One region of the Kitasatospora sp. NPDC096147 genome, then DNA from elsewhere that is predicted to be linked to it. Evidence: riboswitches for the same ligand, from Rfam matches in the RefSeq annotation. Region 1 holds a riboswitch; the other holds the start of a gene.
What was found. A riboswitch is a leader RNA that binds a small molecule or an ion and turns the genes downstream of it on or off. The one in region 1 is predicted to bind cyclic di-AMP.
Positions count from the first base shown of each region.

Region 2: linked by a shared signal. The riboswitch ahead of ACIRBX_RS10915 (NlpC/P60 family protein) and the one ahead of ACIRBX_RS13965 (peptidoglycan DD-metalloendopeptidase family protein) in region 1 are both predicted to bind cyclic di-AMP.

Region 1 covers NZ_JBIWFX010000003.1:727,837-732,526, forward strand. The annotation lists gene tig (trigger factor) at 1-1,227, opposite strand, end outside; tRNA gene ACIRBX_RS13955 (tRNA-Pro) at 1,553-1,626, opposite strand; tRNA gene ACIRBX_RS13960 (tRNA-Gly) at 1,813-1,886, shown strand; gene ACIRBX_RS13965 (peptidoglycan DD-metalloendopeptidase family protein) at 1,951-2,985, opposite strand; cyclic di-AMP (ydaO/yuaA leader) riboswitch at 2,991-3,142, opposite strand; gene ACIRBX_RS13970 (DUF6348 family protein) at 3,510-4,238, shown strand; gene ACIRBX_RS13975 (hypothetical protein) at 4,336-4,530, opposite strand.
Region 2 covers NZ_JBIWFX010000003.1:83,036-87,725, forward strand. The annotation lists gene ACIRBX_RS10910 (NlpC/P60 family protein) at 1-340, opposite strand, end outside; gene ACIRBX_RS10915 (NlpC/P60 family protein) at 560-1,657, opposite strand; cyclic di-AMP (ydaO/yuaA leader) riboswitch at 1,719-1,884, opposite strand; gene ACIRBX_RS10920 (NlpC/P60 family protein) at 2,252-3,334, opposite strand; gene ACIRBX_RS10925 (NYN domain-containing protein) at 3,495-4,690, opposite strand, start outside.

The DNA of each region.
Region 1 (4,690 bases):
CAGCAGCGGGACCTGGTTGGCCTGGACGACCTGCTGGGCGAACTGGTCCGGGGTCATGCCGGAGCCGGCCGCGCGGCGGACCAGGTGCTCGGTGAGCTCGTCCTGGTTCACGCCCAGCTTCTCGGCGTCGACGATCTCGTCGAGCACGAACTGGGTCTTGATGCCCTTCTTGGCCTGCTCCTCGGTCTCCTTCTCGAAGTCCTCGACGGACTTGTCCTGGGTGGCGAGGTAGGTCTCGAGGGTGAGGCCCATCGGCTCGAGCTGGTGGTGCTCGAGGTTGTGCTTGCGGGTCTCGACCTCGTCCTTGAGGAGCTTCTCCGGGTACTCCATCTCGACCAGCTTCAGCAGCTCGTCGAGCACCCGCTCCTGGGCCTGGGTGGCCTGGTCGAACTCACGCATGCGCTCCAGGCGCTTGCGGGAGTCGGCCTTCAGGTCCTCCAGGGTGTCGAACTCGCTCGCCAGCTGCGCGAACTCGTCGTCCAGCTCCGGGAGTTCCTTCTCCTGGACGGCGGTGACGGTGACGGTCACCTCGGAGCTCTTGCCGGCCTGGGTGCCGCCCTTGAGCTCGGTGGTGAAGGTCTTGGTCTCGCCGGCCGAGAGGCCGACGACGGCCTCGTCGATGCCGTCCAGCAGACGGCCCGAGCCGATCTCGTAGCTGACGCCGGTGGCGGTGCCGTCCTCCGGCACCTCACCGTCGACCTTGGCCTCCAGGTCGACGACCACGACGTCGCCCTCGGCGGCGGCGCGCTCGACGTCCTTGACCGACGAGAAGCGCTCGCGCAGCTGCTCCAGGGACTTCTCCACGTCGGCGTCCTCGACCACGATCGGGTCGACGGTCACCTCGATGCCGGCGAAGTCGGGCAGGGTGATCTCCGGACGGACGTCGACCTCGGCGACGAAGGTGAGGTCACCGCCGTCGGCCAGGTTCTCGACACCCTGGATGTCGGTGATCTCGGGCTGACCGAGGACCTCGATCTTGCCCTCGTCGACGGCCTGGGTGTAGAAGCGCGGCAGCGCGTCGTTGACGGCCTCCTCCAGCACCGCGGCACGACCGAAGCGCTGGTCGATCACCTTGGCGGGAATCTTGCCCTTGCGGAAGCCCGGGACCGAGACCTGCGAGTTGATCTTCTTGTAGGCCGCGTCGAGGCTCGGCTTGAGCTCCTCGAAAGGCACCTCGACGGTGAGTCGAACCCGGGTCGGGTTCAGAGTCTCGACGGCGCTCTTCACGGTTGGGTCTCCTATGGGCTTGCGGTCAGGTTGTCTCCGCCGTTGCCGGCCGGCGGGCCGGGCGCGGTGCGGCGAGACGGGCGATGGGCGGTTGGAGCTGCATCTCCCGTACAAGGGGGTGGACGGTGAGCTTGACTCCTCGCCCTCGGGCGGTTGACCTGCACGGATCTGCGCAGGGACTACCGCCAGCCGCCCATCCTACCGGTAGCACGAAAGGCGGACGCCAGGGTGCTGCCACACGGATGACGGGGGCCCGCGCCAGGCCCTCCGGACGGCCCCGGTACGCCAACAGGGCCCCGCCTTCGGACGAGACCCTGCCGCACTGTCGGGGTGGCCGGATTCGAACCGACGGCCTTCCGCTCCCAAAGCGGACGCGCTACCAAACTGCGCCACACCCCGTGGTGCCGAGAGGAAGCGTACACGGCACCCCCCACCCCCCACGGCCGTTCACCCGGGCGGCCGTTGACCCCTGCGCCCGGCGGCACCGACGTGCCGAACCGTCAAAGCGGTGTGCGAGCAGCCGATCCGACCAGGTACGCTGACCCTGTCCTCGCGACCGCAGCACGCGGCCACGGGGCGTCCTGTGCGGGTGTAGCTCAATGGTAGAGCCCCAGTCTTCCAAACTGGTCACGCGAGTTCGATTCTCGTCACCCGCTCCACAGAAGGCTCCGGCCCCCGGTCAGTGACCGGGGGCCGGAGCCTTTTGACGTGGTGTCGGTCTCGTCAGAGGTTGACGCCGTGGGCGCGCAGGTAGGAGACCGGGTCGATGTCGGAGCCGTAGGAGGCGCCGGTGCGGATCTCGAAGTGCAGGTGCGGGCCGGTCACGTTGCCGGTGGCACCGGAGAGGCCGATCTGCTGACCGGCCGAGACGGTCTGGCCGGCCGAGACGCCGATCGAGGAGAGGTGGGCGTACTCGGAGTACTTGCCGTCCGCGTGGCGGATGACGACCTCGTTGCCGTAGGCGCCGCCGTTGCCGGCCTTGACCACGGTGCCGGAGGTGACGGCCTTCACGCTGGTGCCGGTGGAGGCGCGGAAGTCCACACCGGTGTGGTAGCCGCTGGACCAGGAGGAGCCGGAGGCGTGGTACGCGGTGGAGGTGCCACCGGAGACCGGGGCCACGTAGCCGCCGGAGGCGACGGTGGTGGAGGTCTCGGCCTTGGGCGCGGCGGCCTTCGGCGTGGTGGCCTTCGGGGCGGCGGCGGCCTTGGGGGCCTCGGCCTTCGGCGCGGCGGCCTTGGGAGCCTCGGCCTTGGGGGTGGCGGCCTTCGGGGCCGGGGTGGAGGCCTTGGAGCGGGACGCCTTGGTGGTGTCCTCGCTCTTGGACTGCTGCGGGGCCGGGGCCTGGGCCGGCGCCGGGGCGGCGACGGCGGCCTTGCCGGCCAGCGAGAGGTTCTGGCCCGGGAAGATCAGGTTCGGGTTGCCGCCGATGACGGTCCGGTTGTCCTGGTAGAGCTTCTCCCAGCCACCCTCGACCTGCTGGGCGTTGGCGATCTTCGAGAGGGTGTCCCCGCTGACCACCTGGTACGCCTTGGCCTCGGCGGCCGGAGCGGCGGCCGGGGCGGAAGCCTGCACGGCGGCCGGGGCGGCCTGCGGGGCGACGGCGACGGCGGCCTCGGGGGCGGCGGCCGGGGTGTGGTTCTGGTGCGCGCTGGCGGCGCTGACCGGGACCGCGAAGGCGGCGCCGACCACACCGGTGGCGACCGCGATGCGGGTCAGACGGGACAGCTGGACGCGACGGTGCTTGCCCTTGACGGACATGGGGCTGGTCCTCTCCGACGCCTGTGAGGTGAGCTGTCGGGTTCGGGCTGGAGATGCCCGGCCGCTGGCGCGGCTTCACCCCTAGCCGGACCGGTGTGACCGGTACGGCGACTTACCTGTGGGTCCCCCACTCCTGCCATGGCGGTGCTGGTTCGAGGCTCCGGGTGGTGGCAGGACTCGGCGTTCCACCCGGTGGGCCCGTCCGGTCGATCCGCCGGACTGGATCCGCAGCTAAGCCCATCGCCCCCGACGCTGGCAAGCCCGAGTTGAACGATCAACGAGCACCCGGCGGGACCAAAGTCACTCGGAGGTCGGGACTTCCGCCTCCGGCGCCCATGATCGCTGACCCTGGGCCGATGCTACGCACACGTAGGGTGTCGAAAACCACCGTCCGGATACGGCTCCGTGCGCTCCGTCGGCAGGCGCCGTGACACCGGTCACGCCGGGCCGATACGCTCGCCGTTCGAGGTTCCCGTTCGAGAACAGAGCGCCGCCCACCGGGGTGGCTGCGAGGAGATCCGCCCGTGCCCCACGAGGAGCGGCTGGCCGTCATACGGCGCGGAGTGGTCCGCGAGATGGCCCGGTTGGGCCTGGAGTTCGCGGTGGACGGCGCGGTGGTCCGGGGGCCCGGCACCACCGCCGTGGCGGTCCGCGAGCACGCCGAGCGGGGCACCACCGGCCACGTGGACCTCGGCTACGTGCTCCAGCTCGGCCGGGGCGACGGCCCGGTGGTCTGGGACTGCGCGGCCGGCTTCGGCGGCGACGACACCGAGCAGCTCGACAACGCGGTGATGATCTGGGCCGGCACCACCGCCACCGCCGTGCTCCAACTGCTCTCCGGTGAGCAGGCGTTCAGCACGCCCGAGTTCCCCGGCTGGCGGGTGGTGCAGAGCCCGGCGGCCACCTTCGGCACCGGCTCGGAGCTGCTGGCCGACTGGCTGGCCGGGCAGCACTCCTCGCCCGCCCTGGCCGCCGCCGTGCTGCCGGAGCTGACCCCGGGTCAGGTGAACGGCGTGAAGCTGTTCTTCGGCGGCAAGGCCGGCCACGACGTGGCCGAGGTGCGGGTGAACGGCCGGGTGAGCAGCGCGGCCTCGGCGGCGCTGCGCGCGCAGGACTGGCCGCGCGGCGAACGGCTCTGCTGGGCGCGGCTGTTCCTGGTGTTCGCGCCGGAGCCCGAGGCGCTGCCGGAGCGCGTGACGGCCCCCGCACCACGGCGCGGCCGGTTGGCGCGCTGGTGGCGGCGACGGCGCTGACCCGCTGGCGGGCGGGTCCGCGACCGGTCGGAACGGCTCGGCGCGGGACGGCAGGGCGCGCGACCGCTCGGCGCCGGACCGCTCGGAGCGGGACGGCTCAGCCGGCGACCGAGGAGATGGTCTTGGCGAGCTGGCTGAGGAACTCCTGGATCGGGCCGGCAGCCGTGGACTGGCTCAGCATGAAGCCGAACAGTGCCGCGATGATGGCGTGACTGGTCTTCAACTGCTTGTTGCGGATGAAGATCACGCAGATGATGCCGAACAGGACCAGGGCTGAGACGGAGAAGGCCACCCGGACTCACTTCCTCTTTCTACGTAGCGAGTTTCGTGGCGGGCCCAATCCCCCGAGCAATCCCCCGGACCCCCCGAGAACCGACCGTCCCACCCGGACTCAGTGTGGTCGTTCGTGCGGACTGCGTAAAGGACTTGCCGGAAGCAGGCCCCGAAGATCC
Region 2 (4,690 bases), 640 kb from region 1:
CGGCCCGGTACTGCGCGGCGGCCACCGAGCCGAGGTCGGCCCGCATCCGGTTGAGCTCGTCCTGGGCGGCGGCCACCTGGTCCTGGAGGGCGCCGGTCTCGGCCTGGAGCACCCGCTGCTGCTCCTGCGCGGCGTTGGCCCGCTCGGAGGCCTGCTCGGCCTCCTCGTAGATCCGGTCGACCTGGGCCTTGACGTCCTTGCGGTTGGCCGGCTCGGCCGGGGTGCCGGGTGCGGCGGTCGCGCCCCCGGAAGCCGCCACCGAGAGCACCGTGGTGGCGGCTGCGGTGAGCACCAGCGCCCGGGTGAACCGGCGGGCGGCCGGCAGGGGGGAACGAGACACGGCGGCGGCTCCTGTCCTGCGGCCGGGCCACCGCCGCCGCCCGGTGGGCGGGCGTCCTGACGGAGGTCCGGGGGCAGACGTTAGCGAGTCGCGGCGATCTAGTCCAAACCCCTACAGGGCCGAATATTTGACCACTAATCGGACAGCTGATCCATCGTCAGGGAACGCCGCAGGCCCGGCACGGGGCCGGGCCTGCGGACTGTAGGACGTTCGGGTGGGTCAGACCCGGACGATCGCGTTGATCGGCATCACCGTGGCGGACTCGTGCCGGACCAGGGTGCCGGTGCGCGGGGCGTGCACGATCTGGCCGCCGCCGACGTAGAGACCGACGTGGTGGCGGTCGCCGTAGTAGATGATCAGGTCGCCGGGCTTGGCGTCGGCGATGTTCTTGCCGATGTTGGTGCCTGCGCCGGCCTGCGACTGCGAGGTGCGCGGCAGCGAGATGCCCGCCTTGTTGAACGCCCAGACCATCAGGCCGGAGCAGTCGAAGGCGCCGGGGCCGGTGGCGCCCCAGCCGTAGGGCTTGCCGATCTGCGCCTCGGCGGCGGCCACCACGGCGGCGGCGTAGGAGCCGGCCGGGGCGCTGCTGGAGAGGTCGGTGCGCTCCTCGGAGCGGGAGGCGCGGTCGTCGGCGGCCGGGGCCTTCGCGGCGGGGGCCTGCGGCGCGGACTGCGCGGGCTTGGCGGCAGCGGCGGCCTGTGCGGCGGCAGCGGCCTTGGCGCTCGCCTCGGCGGCGGCCTTCTCCTCGGCCTCGCGGATCTTCTGCTTCTCGGCCGCGTCCAGCGAGTCGAAGAGGGCCTGGGCCTTCGCCAACTTGTCCTGGACGTCGTCCTTCTGGGCCTTCAGCTGCTGGCTGGTCTTCTCCAGGTCGGCCAGCTTGGCCTGGGTCTCGGCCTTCTGCTGGTCGAGCCGCTCCTGCTCGCCCTTCAGCTGCTTCAGCGCGTCCGACTGCGAGACGCCGACCTGGTTGATCGCGCCGGCCTGGCCGAGGAAGGCGTCCGGGCTGCTGGAGAGCATCAGCTGCACGGTCGGGGATATCCCGCCGGTGCGGTACTGCTCGGCGGCGATCTCGCCCAGGCTGGCCTGGAGCGCGTTCACCTGCTCCTGGCCGCGCGCCACCTCGTCCTGGAGGTGGCCGACCTGGGTCTGCAGGGCCTGCTGCTTCTCGGTGTTCGCGTTGAACTGCTCGATCGTGACCTCGGCCTGCTCGTTGAGGTTGTCGATCTGGGTCTTGACCTCGTCCTTGGAGGGCTGCGGGTCGGCGTGCGCTCCGGTCTGGCTGGACAGGACGACGGCCGCGGCAGCGGCGGCGGTCATGATCGAGACGCGGGTACGACCGGCAGGCTTGGGACGACGATGGGACGCCACGAAGGCGGGCTCCTTCTTCCTACGTCCGCCTACCGGGTGAGCTGACGGGTTCGGGCTGGAAGGTAGCCCTACGACGCCTCACCCCCCGTGCCGTCTCACGACGGCCCTGCGGGCCTGACGCCGATTCACCCCGAGGAACGTGGTTCCCCGGCTCCGGTCCGCAGCCACCCCTCGGGGTCCCCTGTCGGGCAGTCAACTGACCCTGCCCCGCTGCTTCTCGAACTCGGCGGTAACCACCGCCGCCGCCCAGGCTGGACGATCGACAGTGCGGTGGTTCGACTAGGACCCTAGTAACCCAACCGTGATCGGTTCAAATCCTTGTCAGTAAAAAGTCGTAATGAAGTCCAAGTGCCTTTGTGATTGCGACCCTGCGTGATCGTGATCGCACGGTCCGCCGACATTTCCGGCCCCCGGACGCCACAGGGCCCACCGGAGGTGTCCCAGATCACAGGAGCTCTTCCGGTGGGCCCGGGCGTGTCACGGGGCGTCAGTTGCCCCACGTCACACCAGATGTCCGTTATGCCTCGCTCGGCTGACCGCGCGTCAGACCCGGCGGATGGTCTTGATCGGCATCACGTCGGCGCGGGCCACCTTGACCACGTCGCCGGTGCGCGGCGCGTGCACCATCATGCCGTTGCCGATGTACATGCCGACGTGGTGGGCGTCGGAGTGGTAGATGATCAGGTCGCCCGGCTGGGCGTTGGCGATGTCCTTGCCGACGTTGGTGCCGACGCTGGCCTGCGACTGCGAGGTGCGCGGCAGCGAGACGCCGGCCTGCGCGTAGGACCAGACCATCAGGCCGGAGCAGTCGAAGTTGTTCGGGCCGGTGGCGCCCCAGACGTACGCGCGGCCCAGCTTGCTCATCGCCGCGTTCATCGCCGCGCCGGCGTAGCCGGCGGCCTGCGGCAGGGTGCTCGGGTCGAACTTGGTGGTGGTCCCGCCGCCGTTGCTGCGCGAGGAGCGGTCCTCGCTGGCCAGCACGGCGGCCCGGTCGGCGGCGCTCAGCTGGTTCAGGAGGTTCTTCGCCTCCTGGAGCTTGCGCTGCACCTCGGTCTTCGAGTCGTTCAGCGCCTTGGTGTTGCGGTCCAGCTCGGCGAGCACCGAGGCCGCCTCGGCCTTCTGCTGGTCCAGCCGGCGCTGCTGGTCCTGGAGCGAGCGCAGGGTGGACGCCTGGGTCTGGTTGACCTGGTCGGCGCTGGACGCCTTGCTGAGGTAGCCGTCCGGGTCCGAGGCGAGCATCAGCGCCACCGACGGGTCCACCCCGCCGTTGCGGTACTCCTCGGCCGCCACGGCGGACAGGCCGGTCTGGAGCTCGGTCATCTGCTCCTGGCCGCGCGCCACCTGGTCCTGGAGCTGGTCGGCCTGCTTGCGCAGCTGGTCGGCCCGCTCCTTGGCGCCGTTGTAGCGCTCGGCGGCCTGCTCACCCTCTTCGTACAGCTTGTCGACCTGCGCCTTGACCTCGTCCTTGGTGGGCTTCGCGGGGGCCGCGTAGGCGCCGGACTGGGCGGAGAGGGCGACCGCGGTCGCAGCGGCGGCGGTGAGCACGGTGACCCGTGCGCGGCTCGGCTGCTTGGGACGGCGGTGGGAAGCCAAGGTGACGAACTCCTTCAGCTTCTGGACGCTCACCCGTTCGGGCGTTAGTCCAGAAAATAGGTTTGACGCCTGACCCTAGTGAGTCAGAACCCGTCGCGCCACTCCCCTACCGGGACGAACTTCCCTACGCTCACCGGCTTTCACGGTACGGACACAAACGCGCCACGCTGCCCTGACCTGACGTCAGAAGAGTTCACGGCCTGGACAACCGCCGGAGCAGCAGCATCGAGGAGACCGGGCGCGCACCCGCCTTCTTCACGCCGTCCGCCACCTCCTTGTCGGTGGAGACCACCACCACCGGCCGCCCCTGCGGCTCGGCCCGCACCAGGCGGCGGATCAGCTCGTCGGCCGTCTCCCCGGTCCGGCTGAACCGCACCCGCACCCCGCGCGGCGGCGCCATGATGACCGGGGCGTCCAGGTCCTGGCCGTCGAAGACGCAGGTCACCTCGGCCTGGGTGCGCTGGGCCAGCATCGCCAGCCCGCCCAGCAGCCGCATCCGCTGCTGCTCCAGCGGCAGCGTCGGGTACCCGGTCTTGGTCACGTTGTAGCCGTCCACCACCAGGTGGACCTGAGGGATCGCCAGCAGCTGGTCCAGCAGCGCCGGATCGTCCTCCGCCAGTGCCCGCCGGGCCACGTCGTGCGGCGAGGCCGAGCCCGGCACCACCGCCTCCACCAGATCGGCCGGGTGGAGCTGCGTCACCGGCAGGGCCAGCTCGCGCTGGAGCCCCTGGGCCGACTGCAGCACCGTGTCCAGCAGCAGCCGCAGCCGCATGTCCTCCACGCTGCGGCCCTCCCGCGCGGACCGGCGGCCGCTCTCCAGCGCGCTCTCCAGCTCGGTGATCCGGTGCCGCAGCCGCCGGACCTCCGCCTCGGCCGTGCCGAGCTCCGTCGCCGCCGCGCCCCTCGCCTCGGCCAGCTCGGCCTGCGCCTTGCGCGCCTCGGCCTGGGCCCGCCGGGTGTCGCTCTCCAGGCTGCGCACCTTCTTGCGCAGCGAATCCGCCTCCCGGCGGACGCCCTCGCCCTCGGCCCGCTGCCGCTCCAGGTCGGCCCGGCCCTGCGCGCGCACCTCGGCCAGCTCCTCCTGGAGCTTCTCCACCAGGCGCTCGGCCTCGGCGGCGGCGCCCTCGGCCCCGGCCCGCTCGGCCTGCTCGCCGGCCTCCGCGACCAGGGCCGTCCAGCCCGCCGGGCGGACCAGGTAGGCGGCGGCGGCCACGTCCATCGGATCGGCCGCACCCGGCACGCTGCCGGCCTCCAGCGCCTTCACCAGATCCGGCTGGCCCAGCCGCAGGCGATCGGCTATCCGCTGCCGGAAGGCGGGCTCCGCCTCCAGCGCGGCGGCCAGCGCGGTGCCCGCGTACTTGGCCCGGCGGGCGGGGGTGAACTTGGCGT